Regions from separate parts of the Priestia sp. FSL H7-0729 genome, predicted to be linked through region 2. Evidence: predicted binding sites of a transcription regulator. Region 2 holds the regulator's gene; each other region holds the start of a gene.
The links. The regulator NrdR, encoded in region 2, represses ribonucleotide reductase genes. The targets are predictions, from matches to a motif close to AACACNATATATNGTGTT.
Positions count from the first base shown of each region.

Region 1: MHH93_RS24310 (anaerobic ribonucleoside triphosphate reductase) is a predicted target of NrdR. The motif match lies at 1,625-1,642, and genes of this name have one in related genera.
Region 3: MHH93_RS18570 (adenosylcobalamin-dependent ribonucleoside-diphosphate reductase) is a predicted target of NrdR. The motif match lies at 1,603-1,620, and genes of this name have one in related genera.

Region 1 covers NZ_JBBOTQ010000015.1:96,260-100,480, forward strand. The annotation lists gene MHH93_RS24310 (anaerobic ribonucleoside triphosphate reductase) at 1-1,577, opposite strand, end outside; gene MHH93_RS24315 (hybrid sensor histidine kinase/response regulator) at 2,058-3,695, shown strand; gene MHH93_RS24320 (aldo/keto reductase family protein) at 3,873-4,221, shown strand, end outside.
Region 2 covers NZ_JBBOTQ010000008.1:281,949-286,169, forward strand. The annotation lists gene MHH93_RS19260 (S-layer homology domain-containing protein) at 1-1,300, opposite strand, end outside; tRNA gene MHH93_RS19265 (tRNA-Ala) at 1,569-1,641, opposite strand; gene nrdR (transcriptional regulator NrdR) at 1,827-2,294, opposite strand; gene MHH93_RS19275 (alpha/beta-type small acid-soluble spore protein) at 2,411-2,632, shown strand; gene MHH93_RS19280 (lytic transglycosylase domain-containing protein) at 2,715-3,278, opposite strand; gene coaE (dephospho-CoA kinase) at 3,275-3,871, opposite strand; gene MHH93_RS19290 (manganese efflux pump) at 3,881-4,221, opposite strand, start outside.
Region 3 covers NZ_JBBOTQ010000008.1:125,308-129,528, reverse strand. The annotation lists gene MHH93_RS18575 (DEAD/DEAH box helicase) at 1-1,195, opposite strand, end outside; gene MHH93_RS18570 (adenosylcobalamin-dependent ribonucleoside-diphosphate reductase) at 1,682-4,221, shown strand, end outside.

The DNA of each region.
Region 1 (4,221 bases), on a different contig from region 2:
AATGAGTTCGTATAATACTCCCGATCATTAACTCCTGGAATGAGGCCATAACGTTCTCTGTCGATCTTCGTGAATTTGCCAGATAACCCTTCCGCAGGTGTGGCAAACAGGGTGATATTCAGGTTATGCTGCTCGCTCATCTTGTCACAGAACTCTCTCATGGTCCGAATAATGTTGAGTGCTTCGCGATGTACATGAGGGTCCTGCCCATGATGGCGTCCATAGAGAGCTGTCATACATTCAGCGAGACCGATAAAACCAAGAGATAACGTTCCGTGCTTTAATAGATCGGCAACGGGCTCGTTTGGAGCAAGCTGTTCTCCACCTTCCCATACACCTTCACGCATCATGAAGTCCGATGCCTTGGCAGGCTGGGCTGTCTGAATGCGGTAGCGATGCAGCAGGCCGGAAGCGGCATTATGCATTACGGATTCCAAAGCAGTGTAGAATCCTGCCCGATCCGCAACAGCTCTGGCACCTTGGCAGATGCCAAACCGGATGCCGAGCTTGACCAGATTAATGGTGTTGAAGGACAGATTCCCTTTACCACTTTGACGATTACGGCCAAAACGGTCAGCCAGTGTACGTGTGCGGCATCCCATAGTTGCGATAATCGTATCCGGATCTTCCGCATGATAATAAGGCAGATTGAAAGAGGCGTCCACATTGACAAAGTTAGGATACATCCGCCGGGATGAACAGGTGACTGCGAGGCGGAACAAGTCATAGTTTGGCTCGCCTTGAGCCTGATTGATTCCCTGTTTACATTGGAAAATATGTTGAGGGAACACGGGAGTTTCCCCGTTGCCCAGCCCACGAATCGTTGCTTCGAGCAATGAACGTGATACCAACCGTCCTTCCGCAGAAGTACATAATCCATAGTTCAGTGATGTGAATGGAATCTGTCCACCCGCCCGGCTGCTCATCGTATTCAGATTGTGAATCAGTGATTCAGCAGCTTGTCCTGTCTCCAATTCAGTCTCCTCATAGGCGAAAGCATATGCGCGTGGGCACTGATTCTTCGCTTCAATGCTGTCCAGATATAGCTGTTCATCTTCGAGCAGGACATGCTCACCAAAGAGACGTTGCCCTTTACGATAATGTTTGCGGAACGATCGCTGTACATAAGGGGCCAAATCCCAGTCAATTTTATTGGCCGATACACCACCATACTGACTGTTCTGCTGGGATTGGAAGATGATCGCAACCAAAGCCATGGCCGACATGATTGTCTGAGGTGTGCGAACCGATCCGTTGCCTGTATTGAAACCCGCAGCAAGGAGACGGTCAAACGGGATAAAGATGCAGTTGGTCGTTCCAAGTGCATACTGATCCAGATCGTGTACATACAGATCTCCGTTCTCCACAGCTTGGGCAAGTTCTTCCGGCAACACATGACGCAGAGCATGCCACTTGGCGGTCTCCGAACCGAGCCTGCTCATTTTTCCGCTGAAGGAGTCCCCGTTCAAATTCGCATTTTCCCTCAGTGTATCGGCGTCTTCTGCGCCAATAATGCGTCTTCCCAGGTCGGATAATAGATCGGATGCCGGTGGAGTGGCATACTCAAGCATGTTCATGTAAGGTTCCTCCTAAAATGATTTTGAATATCATTCAATTCACGTTAAATACTATATGTAGATTCGTCTTATCCATTTATAAACTATATGTGGTTTATTGGGTGTGATAATGGTCACACCACGAAGTGGGCAAAGATGACTTTCCTTTAATTGCTGGGGGTAAAGGTTCCCAAAGTCTGAGTAGAAGCGTATAATTTCTAGTTATCCTGCAAGGATAATAATTGAATTCAGACAAGATGGACTTTATCGACCTGAAATGACATTTGGACTTGACTTTCGGTTGGTTAAACCATCCGTTAAGACCTTGCATTTGAACGCAAAAGGGCAATAATCAGGAAGTATGATTCTCTTATACTTCTACGGTGTTAATCATATAAGTATAGAATGTGACAACTATTCGGATTTTTGATGGCCCCTGTACGTGATTAAACATTCTGATATACAGATTTGAAAGTGCAGCTAAGACAAGAGGGGTGAATCATGGGGACGGCAGAAGGCATTACGAGAGGCTTCTATGATGATATAAAGGAAGCTGCGGCCCATATCGTGGACGTATTAAGCGGTATATTAAAGGTCAATACCATCTTTGTTGCCACGAATGACGGGGTGACCAATGTCATTTTGGAGGCTTTTAATCTTACGGAAGAGTTAATTGTTAAAGGTAGTGTACTTCCATTCACGGATTCGTATTGCAGCCTGGTATTAGAAGATAAATATAAAACCCTTACCATTCAGGATACATGTGAACATCCGATGACGCGATCCATGGATGTCACGAGCGAGCTTGGGAATCGCTTTTTCTTGGGTGTACCCATCATGCGAAGATCTGGTGAAGCATTCGGAACCATATGTCTGATGGACGAGCCGGATTATGTGATTAGTGAAACGGACATGAAGACCCTGAATGCGATGGCAGTGTTTCTGGGATATGTTGTGGACTTGGAGAGCACTTTGCATGTTCAGGAGCGGAAATTGAATGATTCGGAACAGATGCAAGAGCAGCTACAGGCAGAGAAAGAACGTGCCGAATCGGAGGCCGTGACCAAAGCGCAGATGCTCAAGCTAATGAGTCATGAGATTCGCAATCCACTGAACGGTATTCTGGGACTGACAGATCTGATGCGCACTCCGGATATGTCCGAGGAGCAGTCAGAATATGTGAATATGATTGAGACAAGCGGCAATATACTGCTTTCCTTACTGAACAATATGATGAATTTCAACATTAATGAGTCAGGTAAAACAGTTATACATGATGATCCATTCGATCTAGTAGGTATCATCGAGAATACCGTCTATCTCTATGCAGGGATTGCGGCGGGCAAGAACATTGAGCTGGGGTTAAATCTTGAATTAAATGTGTCCCAAGTATTTGTTGGTGATGAGGTCAAGATCGGACAGCTGCTTGCACATGTTATTCAATATGCCCTCGATTCAACGCGTGAAGGTTCAGTGCTGATTACGGCAGTGGTGAACGGAGAAGATACGGAGGAGACGGGTACACTGCTGCTCAAGGTGAAGTACACCGGTCAGATGTTGTCGGATAAAAAGATGCGTACCTTTAACGCTCAGGTTGGACCTTTGGATATTCAAAAGCTGATCGGTAGCAATCTGGGTTTGGCAGTAAGCCAAAACCTTGCGATTCTTATGCATGGCCGTATTCAGGTGAATAGTGCGGAGGAGAATGAGACGGAATTTCATATTGCTCTTCCGTTACGCAGATACTGGGAGTTACCTCAACTCGCAAGTATTCAGCAGCGGTTAAAAGGCATAAAGGTACTGCTCGCCAAGGACCCTGATATATTGCAGGGTGTTTCTTCCCTGATGCGCAGATGGGATATGGATGTGCATATGACCTCAGGATCGAGTGTAGCGCATGAGTGGATCAAGGAGGGCTTCAAGCCGGATGTAGCCATTGTAGATATGGGGCTTCAGGAAGGCGGAGCAGTTAAATTTGTACATGATATGAAACAGCGACTTGAGGATTTGCCTGTCATTGTTCTGGTACCCTATGGCATGCAAATTGACCTGCATGACGCGGAGATCTTCGATGCTGTTCTGACGAAGCCGGTCAGACAAGCTGATCTGTTGAATGCACTAAGTATTACGCTGCCTTAAATGATCAGACCAATGAAGGATTTTCTTAGTTGGCGCACCTGGAATGGGTGCGCTTCTTTGGTTTCTGCTTTTGAATTTTCCATTTTCTGAGCCAAAACTTCTTTTCATCTGGGCTGGTTACGTTACAATAGAGTGTGAACTTCATCTTTATAACCAATAGAGGAGGATATGCAATCAATGGATTATCGCAGATTAGGTGGAAGCGGACTGAAAGTGAGCGAGATCAGCCTGGGAAGCTGGCTGACGTACGGAGGGTATGTGGAACGTGAAAATGCGGTGAAATCAATTGAAACTGCATTCGATGAAGGCATCAACTTTTTTGATACAGCCAATGTGTACGAGCGCGGTGCAGCAGAGGAACTGCTTGGGCAGACACTCAAAGCGTACTCCCGTGACTCCTATGTGCTTGCAACCAAAGTATTTGGCAAAATGGGCGATGGTCCCAATGACCAGGGGCTGTCTCGCAAACATATCAAGGAGCAATGTGAAGCCAGCTTGAAGCGCTTAGGCGTTGAATATGTGGATA
Region 2 (4,221 bases):
CAGGATCGACAAACCCGGTTCCGCTATTTATCTCTACAATGGAATTACCAACTAGAGTTATTGCAGGTTTATTACGATCAATCCATGTTACTTCAACTTGTTTCACCATTTCATTTCCGGCAGCATCTTTCACATAGACGGTGTAGGTTCCGTTCTCCGCAACACTGAAACTGTTGCCGCTAAACGCTGTACCACCAGCAACGAAATAGGAGTTATCATGACTTCCCTCTGCCCATTTCTGTAACGCAATCCCGCTATCCTCATCAGAAACCTCAATCGTAATTAATACTTGCTGATTCGTAGGAGCAGTTGAACTGACGTTTAGTTGAATAACGGGCAGTTTTCGTTCTATATGGAAAGCATTCGAATGATAGAACGTTTGATTACCGTTATCTTCTATGGTCTGAACATGTAAATACCACGTACCTTCATCTAACGGTGTGGGAATCTGAACGGTTCCATCAAACAGGGTCCAATCGTTGGCATCTTGTTCGACAGTCGTCTTTGTCCATTTGTAACTTTTCACCGCAGGAATGTATGAGGTACCTGTTAATTCTGTGGTTGGAGCATTCGTCCAGACTGCACCATCTGGATTAAAGCGGACGTTAATCATTTTTTCATAAGTCAATTGAATTGGGTTATTCGGATCGCTGTTGTTCGAATTCACAAACTGTTCCGCATTTTCATAGCCAGTAATTTTAGCTAAATGATCGTTATCCAAAAACCAATCAGAGGCGATCACCAAGGATCTCCCTTCAAAAATTACGTTCTCTAATTCGTTTTTCATAAAGGCCATTTGTCCAATATAAGTAACTTGACTTGGAATGGTGATGCTGGTTAATTTGTTGTAGCTAAAAGCTAAATAGTCAATAGTGGTAACACTTTCGGGTATGGTCACATGGGTTAATCGGTTATCCGCAAACGCATTTGACCCGATACTAATGACACTATCCGGTATGGTCACACTTGTGAATTGATTTTTGTAAAATGCATTGGATCCGATGTGGGTCACGCTATCGGGGATGGTAACACTGGTTAATTGTTTGTTTTTAAAAACTTCACGTCCGATGTGGGTCACTTCGTGTGTATCTAACATACGAGGAATATCAACTACCAATTCATTGCCTGTAAACCCCGTAATTGTCGCTGTGCCATCCCCATTAACGGAATACCCCCACTCTCCGGAGGTCGCTGCACTCGCTTTCTGAATGTTCGAGAAAGTCCAACCTCCTCCCATACTCACAGCCAAAATAATTAGGCAGATGAATAACTTCTGCACTCCTACAGAAAACCATCTCATGTGTTAATTTCCCCTCATCGTTAAATTGATTGGTATCCTTTTTTTGTTGGCATTATATGTCGAAAATGCTCACACGAGAAGTGTATTGGATACCACCTTATTACTCAACTTAACTCTGTCTTAATTCTAGCTTAACTTTAAGAATTTAAAAAAGAATATTAGTATCTCCGTACCTCATCTTCGAATAGGTTCAAGTGTTTAAAGGTCATCGTGGTTCGTTAACACAACAAAGAACGCCATTACATAACGTGACGGCGTTCTTAAGGTATGGAGCCTAGGGGGATCGAACCCCTGACCTCATCGCTGCCAGCGATGCGCTCTCCCAGCTGAGCTAAGGCCCCGGGATATGAAATAGATAACTTGTCCAGCACTGCTACGTTCCGCAGGCGACTTCTATATCATATAAAATCCAGCTTTCACTGTCAATCCCTTTTTCATGGTCCTAAGTGATTGGAGAAGAACAACTCATTTCTCTTGTACACACGGACTGGAACTCCAGACTGCTCTTCTCCCTTTCCCCACTTCACTAATCCTCCAGATTGTCTTTGGATAACAGGGATTTCAGTTCTTTCATGAACATATTGATATCTTTGAACTGGCGATATACCGACGCGAAACGGACATAAGCCACTTCATCGACTGGAAACAACTGTTCCATCAATAGCTCACCAATCTGGCGGCTCTCCACTTCAGCATCAGCTGTATTACGCAGAGATTTCTCGACTTCAGATACCATCATCTCGAGCGTCTCAACAGAGACTGGACGTTTCTCACAGGCACGAATAAGCCCGCGAAGAATCTTGTCCCGGCTAAACTCTTCCCGGCTGCCATCTTTCTTGATGACAATCAATGGAGTCTCTTCAATCATCTCAAACGTTGTGAATCTTCGGGCACACTGCTCACACTCACGGCGACGACGAATGGATTTCGCTTCGTTGGCCGGACGCGAATCAAGTACTTTGGTACCCATATAACCGCAATAAGGACACTTCAAATCAGATCACTTCCCACGTTTTACTTTTTACCACATATTCCCTGTCTTGATTTTGTAATGAAAAATGCATTGCCGAGACATAATACTTTTACCAACTCACGAGGAGGTGAACAGCAATGGCACAAAGCAACGGTAACTCCAACAACCTGGTGGTAACTAAAGCTTCCGCAGCACTCGAGCAAATGAAATATGAAGTTGCTCAAGAACTCGGAATCAGCATCCCACAAGACGGATACCAAGGTAACATGACTTCTTACGAGAACGGTTCGATCGGTGGATACATCACGAAGCGTCTGGTAACAATTGCAGAACAGCAATTGGCAGGTCAATACCAATAATATCTGCATCGTAATACGCTACACAGAGGAGCATGGAGCGGCCGGTGAACAACCGGCCTGCTCTGTGCTTCTACTTATATACTTAGAACGTATTATAGATCTTTACATACTGATTATAATAGTAAATGACCCTTTGTACATAGTGACGCGTCTCACCAAACGGAATATCTTTCACCGTATCGAATGAACCATCCCATACACCATCTCGGAGCCAGCTGTTTACCTTGCCTGGACCTGCATTATAGGCAGCAATCATGACCACTTCATTGCCCTCGAATTGATCAGACAGATTACGCAGATACCATGTACCTAACTGAATATTGCGTTCAGGCTCGTGCTTCAATTCTTCCAGCGAAGTGTCGGGAATTTTGGCTTGTTCAAGTATCCAGTTGGCCGTGTCTGGCATCAGTTGCATGAGCCCGATTGCACCGCGTTTGGATTCCTTGCTTGTCTTGAAATTGGTCTCCACCTTAATGATCGAAGCAATCAGAAACGGATCAACCTCATAGCTCTGAGATTGGACACGAATCTCGTCCTTATAATGTATGGGATAGAACCATGCCATCCAGTTTGTATTCAGAAATAACACCAATACAAAGGACACAAACATCAACAGCAGTACTCGTTTCTTGCGTAATATTCTCATAACAAACCCTTACGCTGTAGATATGAGTCAATTTGCTGCTCCGTCTCAGTCCATAAACCACTGTTGTCGATTACAATGTCTGCCAGCTGCTTTTTGCGCTCAATATCCATCTGTACATCCATCCGGGCCTCAGCCTGTTCTGCAGTCATTCCATCCCGATTCATCAAGCGATCGCGTTGAACCGCTCTCGGTACATAGACAACCATGACTTCCTCAAAACCGTCTTCCAGACCCGACTCGTAGAGCAATGGAATATCAGATACCACAAGTTTATCCGGATGTTGCAACGCGTATGCAGCAGCCCGTTCACGCATCTCTCTACGGATCGCCGGATGTGTAATAGCCTCCAATGCCTTTCGTTCTTCTGGTTGTTCAAAAACAATACTTCCAAGCTTTTTCCGATCCAGTGTTCCATCTTCATTCAGTATGGCTTGTCCGAACCGCTTAACAGCGGCGGCCAACACGGGATGCCCGGGCATCATAACTTCCCGGGCAATAACGTCTGCATCGATGAGCAACGCTCCCTTACTGGCGAGATAGGCGGAAACACTGCTTTTGCCTGTCGCGATCCCGCCGGTTAAGCCTATATTCATCGTTTCACCTCATAACAGCTTCATTATTCCCATAATCATTAACAATAGTGCTGGCAATACAGACAGTCTTCGCATCCAGCGCAGCGCTGAGAATCGTAGACCAACCTTCATGCCGAGTGACAGAAATGCCCCACTAAACAGTGCAATAATGAGTGCTGTCCATAGTGTAGGGAATCCCAGAAGTGCCGCGCCCAAACCTGCTCCAAACGCATCCAGAGACAGGGCAATACCCAGCCACATCGCTTCCTGAGCAGATATACTTCCCGAGTTATCCATATCTGCCTTGGAGGGACTGCGAAGGATCTGAATGACAACACCCAGCTTACGCAGCTCCAGTGTAAATACCATGC
Region 3 (4,221 bases), 160 kb from region 2:
GGTATTCGGTGAAGATAATTACTTTTTCATTCATGTTCCGAATCAGTTCCATCGTTTTCTCGGCTTTGGTATTTTCCTTGATCGCTTTAATATGAGCAACGAGTTCCCAAATCTTGTCCCGAAGGGGAGAGTCCAGCGGAAGTTTCTTCGACAGATTAACTAGTGTCACGAATACCGCATCTCGACTACTACATACTTCACGCTGCAATGTAACAAGGGAGAGCATACTGCTCAGGTTGCCGCCAGCTTCCTGGTACTGGTCTTTAACAAAGGAAGTCACACCATCATAAAGCGCTTGTTCTTCGGGCGATAGTTGCAGATTCACGTTGGAGACGTTCCGTTTCGTAAATTGAACGGGGCCTTCGCCGCGGCGGTTACGAATCATGACTTTGGATAACTCGTTCTTAAGCTGTTCCTGATTCTTCGGAACCCGCTTGTCTACAACAAAGTTGGCCGCGAAGTCACCCTGACGACCCAGTTGACCGGGCTTCAGCAGGTTGATCAGATTGAACAATTCGCTCATATCGTTCTGCACAGGTGTAGCTGTGAGCAGCAAACAATACTTTTTGCGCAATTTCAGCATGAATTGATAGTTGGTTGTTTTCTTGTTTTTGAGTTTATGGGCCTCGTCAATAATAATCATGTCGTAATCGGTATTCAGCAGCATATCTTTATGCGGATCACGTTTGGCTGTATCCATGGAAGCAACAACCACTTCATTTTGCCAGGAATAAGCCTTTTTCTGGGCAATCGCAGGGATGCCAAACTTTGAATTCAATTCCCGTACCCACTGCAAGACAAGAGACGCCGGTACGAGAATGAGTACCTTGGATACGAGACCCCGAACCATATATTCTTTCAGAATGAGACCGGCTTCAATGGTTTTGCCAAGACCCACCTCATCGGCGAGAATGGCCCGGCCTGACATTTCAAATAATACTCTGCGTGCAGTGTCCATCTGGTGAGGGAGTGGAGTGAGGCCTTGCAGATGCTTGAGACATTGGATCTCGTCAAAATTGGGAATCAGATTGGTTTCTTCGGCTTGAATGCCCAGTTGGAAGAGTCGATAATCCCCCCAAGGGCCTCCTTTATCCAGTCGTGATTCCAATTGATTGATCCAGCTTCGATCAAATTCCAGTGGAACGGGCAGCTCGGCTACAGGTTGATTCGTGTGGTGCGGGTTTTTCCGGTTCATGGTGCTTCCTCCCCTGCCATACGTGATGACGTTTTATTCGTAGGTAATAGTATGGACGAATGAGAGTCAGTTCATAACTATACAAGTTGAACTACAGTTTATTTGCACGAACACTACGATGACAGAACAACCTTCCAATCGCTGTTATCCCCAGATTTCTTTGATTCCCTTTTCTGGAGGGGAAATCCGGTGATAGCGTATGCTTTCGATGCAGCTTTCTTTCAGAAAGCTTTTAGGCGAACGCTTCGCTTTTTCAGGTTTTTTCTGTCCCAAAAAATTCACAGGTTTTGTATGCGTGAGTCTAAGGGTGTGTGAAGAAGCTTGTCCGAGCAGGAGAGTCTAAAAAATAAGGTCTGTGATAAAAGTCATATAGAAAATCAATATATGGTGTAATATACTGGTTTTACATCACTATATGTGGTGTTTCATCATAATTTGCTTTTGAAGTGAAAATGGAGCTTTATACCGGGGAGGTTGAATGTAGCGATGAAATCAAACCAACGATCTTACCAATTAGAAGGACTTAGCGAAAAAATATTTCTGGACCGATACGCCTGGAAGGATGCTGACTCGAATCATGCCAAGGTCGGAGATGTGGTACTGGTATTAACAAAGGATGATCCCAAGTTCCCGACCAAGGAAGTGGGCGAAATCATAGAACGTCAGGGTCAGCTCGTACAAGTGAGAACCCGAAGCGGAGAGATCATCGAGACCAGCGTGGAGAAACTGACACTCAACATCGAAAAAACACCGGAAGAGATGTGGAGCCGGCTCGCCAAAGCCATGGCCTCTGTTGAATCCACAGCAGATCAGCGGGCAACGTGGGAGTCCAAGTTCCGCTCCGTTTTGGAAGATTGGAAGTTAGTACCCGGAGGGCGTATTGCTGCGGGAGCGGGGGCAAGCGATGAGCTGACACTCTTTAATTGTTATGTCATTCCGTCTCCGCAGGACAGTCGGGGTGGCATCATGAAGACCTTGACCGAGATGACGGAGATTATGGCACGTGGGGGAGGTGTGGGCATCAATTTGTCTTCTTTGCGTCCTCGCCGAGCGGTGGTGAAAGGTGTTAACGGATCATCCAGCGGTTCCGTATCGTGGGGCGGATTGTTCAGTTATACGACAGGACTGATTGAACAGGGAGGAAGCCGCCGGGGTGCGCTCATGTTGATGATGAATGACTGGCATCCGGATGTGCTTGATTTTATTACCGTAAAACAAACGATGGGGCAGGTGACCAATGCCAACCTGTCTGTGTGTGTAAGCAACGCATTTATGGAGGCTGTCAAGCAGGACGGAGAGTGGGATTTGGTTTTCCCCGATACGAACGATCCTGACTATGACACTGTATGGAACGGGGATATGCAGCAATGGAAAGCCGCAGGTCATTCGGTGGTGCACTATCGTACGCTTAAGGCGCGCGAAATCTGGCATACCATTATTGAATCAGCCTGGAAATCGGCAGAGCCTGGTGTGGTATTCATGGAGTACTATAACCAGATGTCCAACAGCTGGTACTTTAATCCGATCATTTGTACTAATCCTTGCGGTGAACAAGGCCTGCCTGGTTGGGGTGTATGTAATCTGTCAGCAATTAATCTGTCCAAATTCTACGATGAGACGAATCATGATGTGGCATGGGATGAACTGGCGGAAACCACTCGCATCTCGGCTAGATTTTTGGACAATGTCATCGATGCAACACCATATCATTTTGAGGAAAACAGACTGAATCAGCAGCGTGAACGCCGGGTGGGGCTTGGCACGATGGGACTGGCAGAGCTGATGATTAAGCTGCGTATAAGGTACGGCAGTCCTGAATCCCTTGAATTTCTCGATAAACTGTATGGATTCATGGCGAAGGAGGCCTATCTGGCATCGGCAGAGATTGCAGCAGAGAAGGGAGCTTTCCCAGCATTCGAAGCTGAACCGTACTTACAGAGTGGATTCATGAAAAACATGATTGCAACTTACCCTGAAGTAGGAGAGGCTATTCGTAAACAGGGCATTCGAAATGTCACACTGATCACACAGGCGCCAACGGGAAGTACGGGGACGATGGTGGGCACATCAACAGGGATTGAGCCGTATTTCGCCTTCAAGTATTTCCGTCAAAGCCGTCTGGGTTATGATGAGCAGTTCGTGCCGATTGCGCAAGATTGGCTGGATGAACATCCGGGTGAAGCTTTACCAGACTATTATGTGACGGCAATGGATCTGTCGGCTGAGAACCACATCCGGGTGCAGGCTGCGATCCAGCAATGGGTGGATAGCTCCATCTCAAAGACGGCCAACTGTCCGGCTGATTTTACGGTTGAGGATACGGCAGAGCTGTATGAACTGGCCTTCGACCTTGGCTGTAAGGGAGTAACGATATATCGCGATGGCAGCAGGGATGTGCAGGTGTTGTCCACGTCGAAGAAGGAAGAGACCCATTCTGAAGATCAGAACACGGCGGGAGCTGAAGAGAAGACGGACGTATCAGCAATAGATAACCCGAATAATATCGGAGGGCATGTAGGTGTTGGATCTTTCAGTAGCGAGGTTGATGTTGAGACTCCTTCTTCTGATCAATCCTCTTCATCTGCTACAGTACTGGATAAACAATACAGAAGCCGTCCTCAGGTACTGCGTGGTGCCACATACAAAATCAATACGCCATTCGGGATGGCTTACATTACGATCAATGATCTGGAGGGAACGCCCGGTGAAATCTTCCTGAACGTGGGCAAAGCGGGATCGGACGTATTCGCCATGGCTGAGGCACTCGGTCGAGTGTGTTCTCTGTTCCTTCGATACGGAGATCACGGGCACAAGGTTGAACTGTTGATCAAACATCTCAAGGGAATTGGTGGTTCGGGAGCGATTGGCTTCGGAGCCAACCGGGTGGAATCAATTGCTGATGCAGTCGCCAAAGCATTGGAAAGTCATGTACAGAGCAATGCTCAGGAGAACGAAACTAGAGCATTACAAAAACAGAGTCAAGTGGAGAGCATGTATCCAACAGTGGAGGATCAGAAAACCTTTAT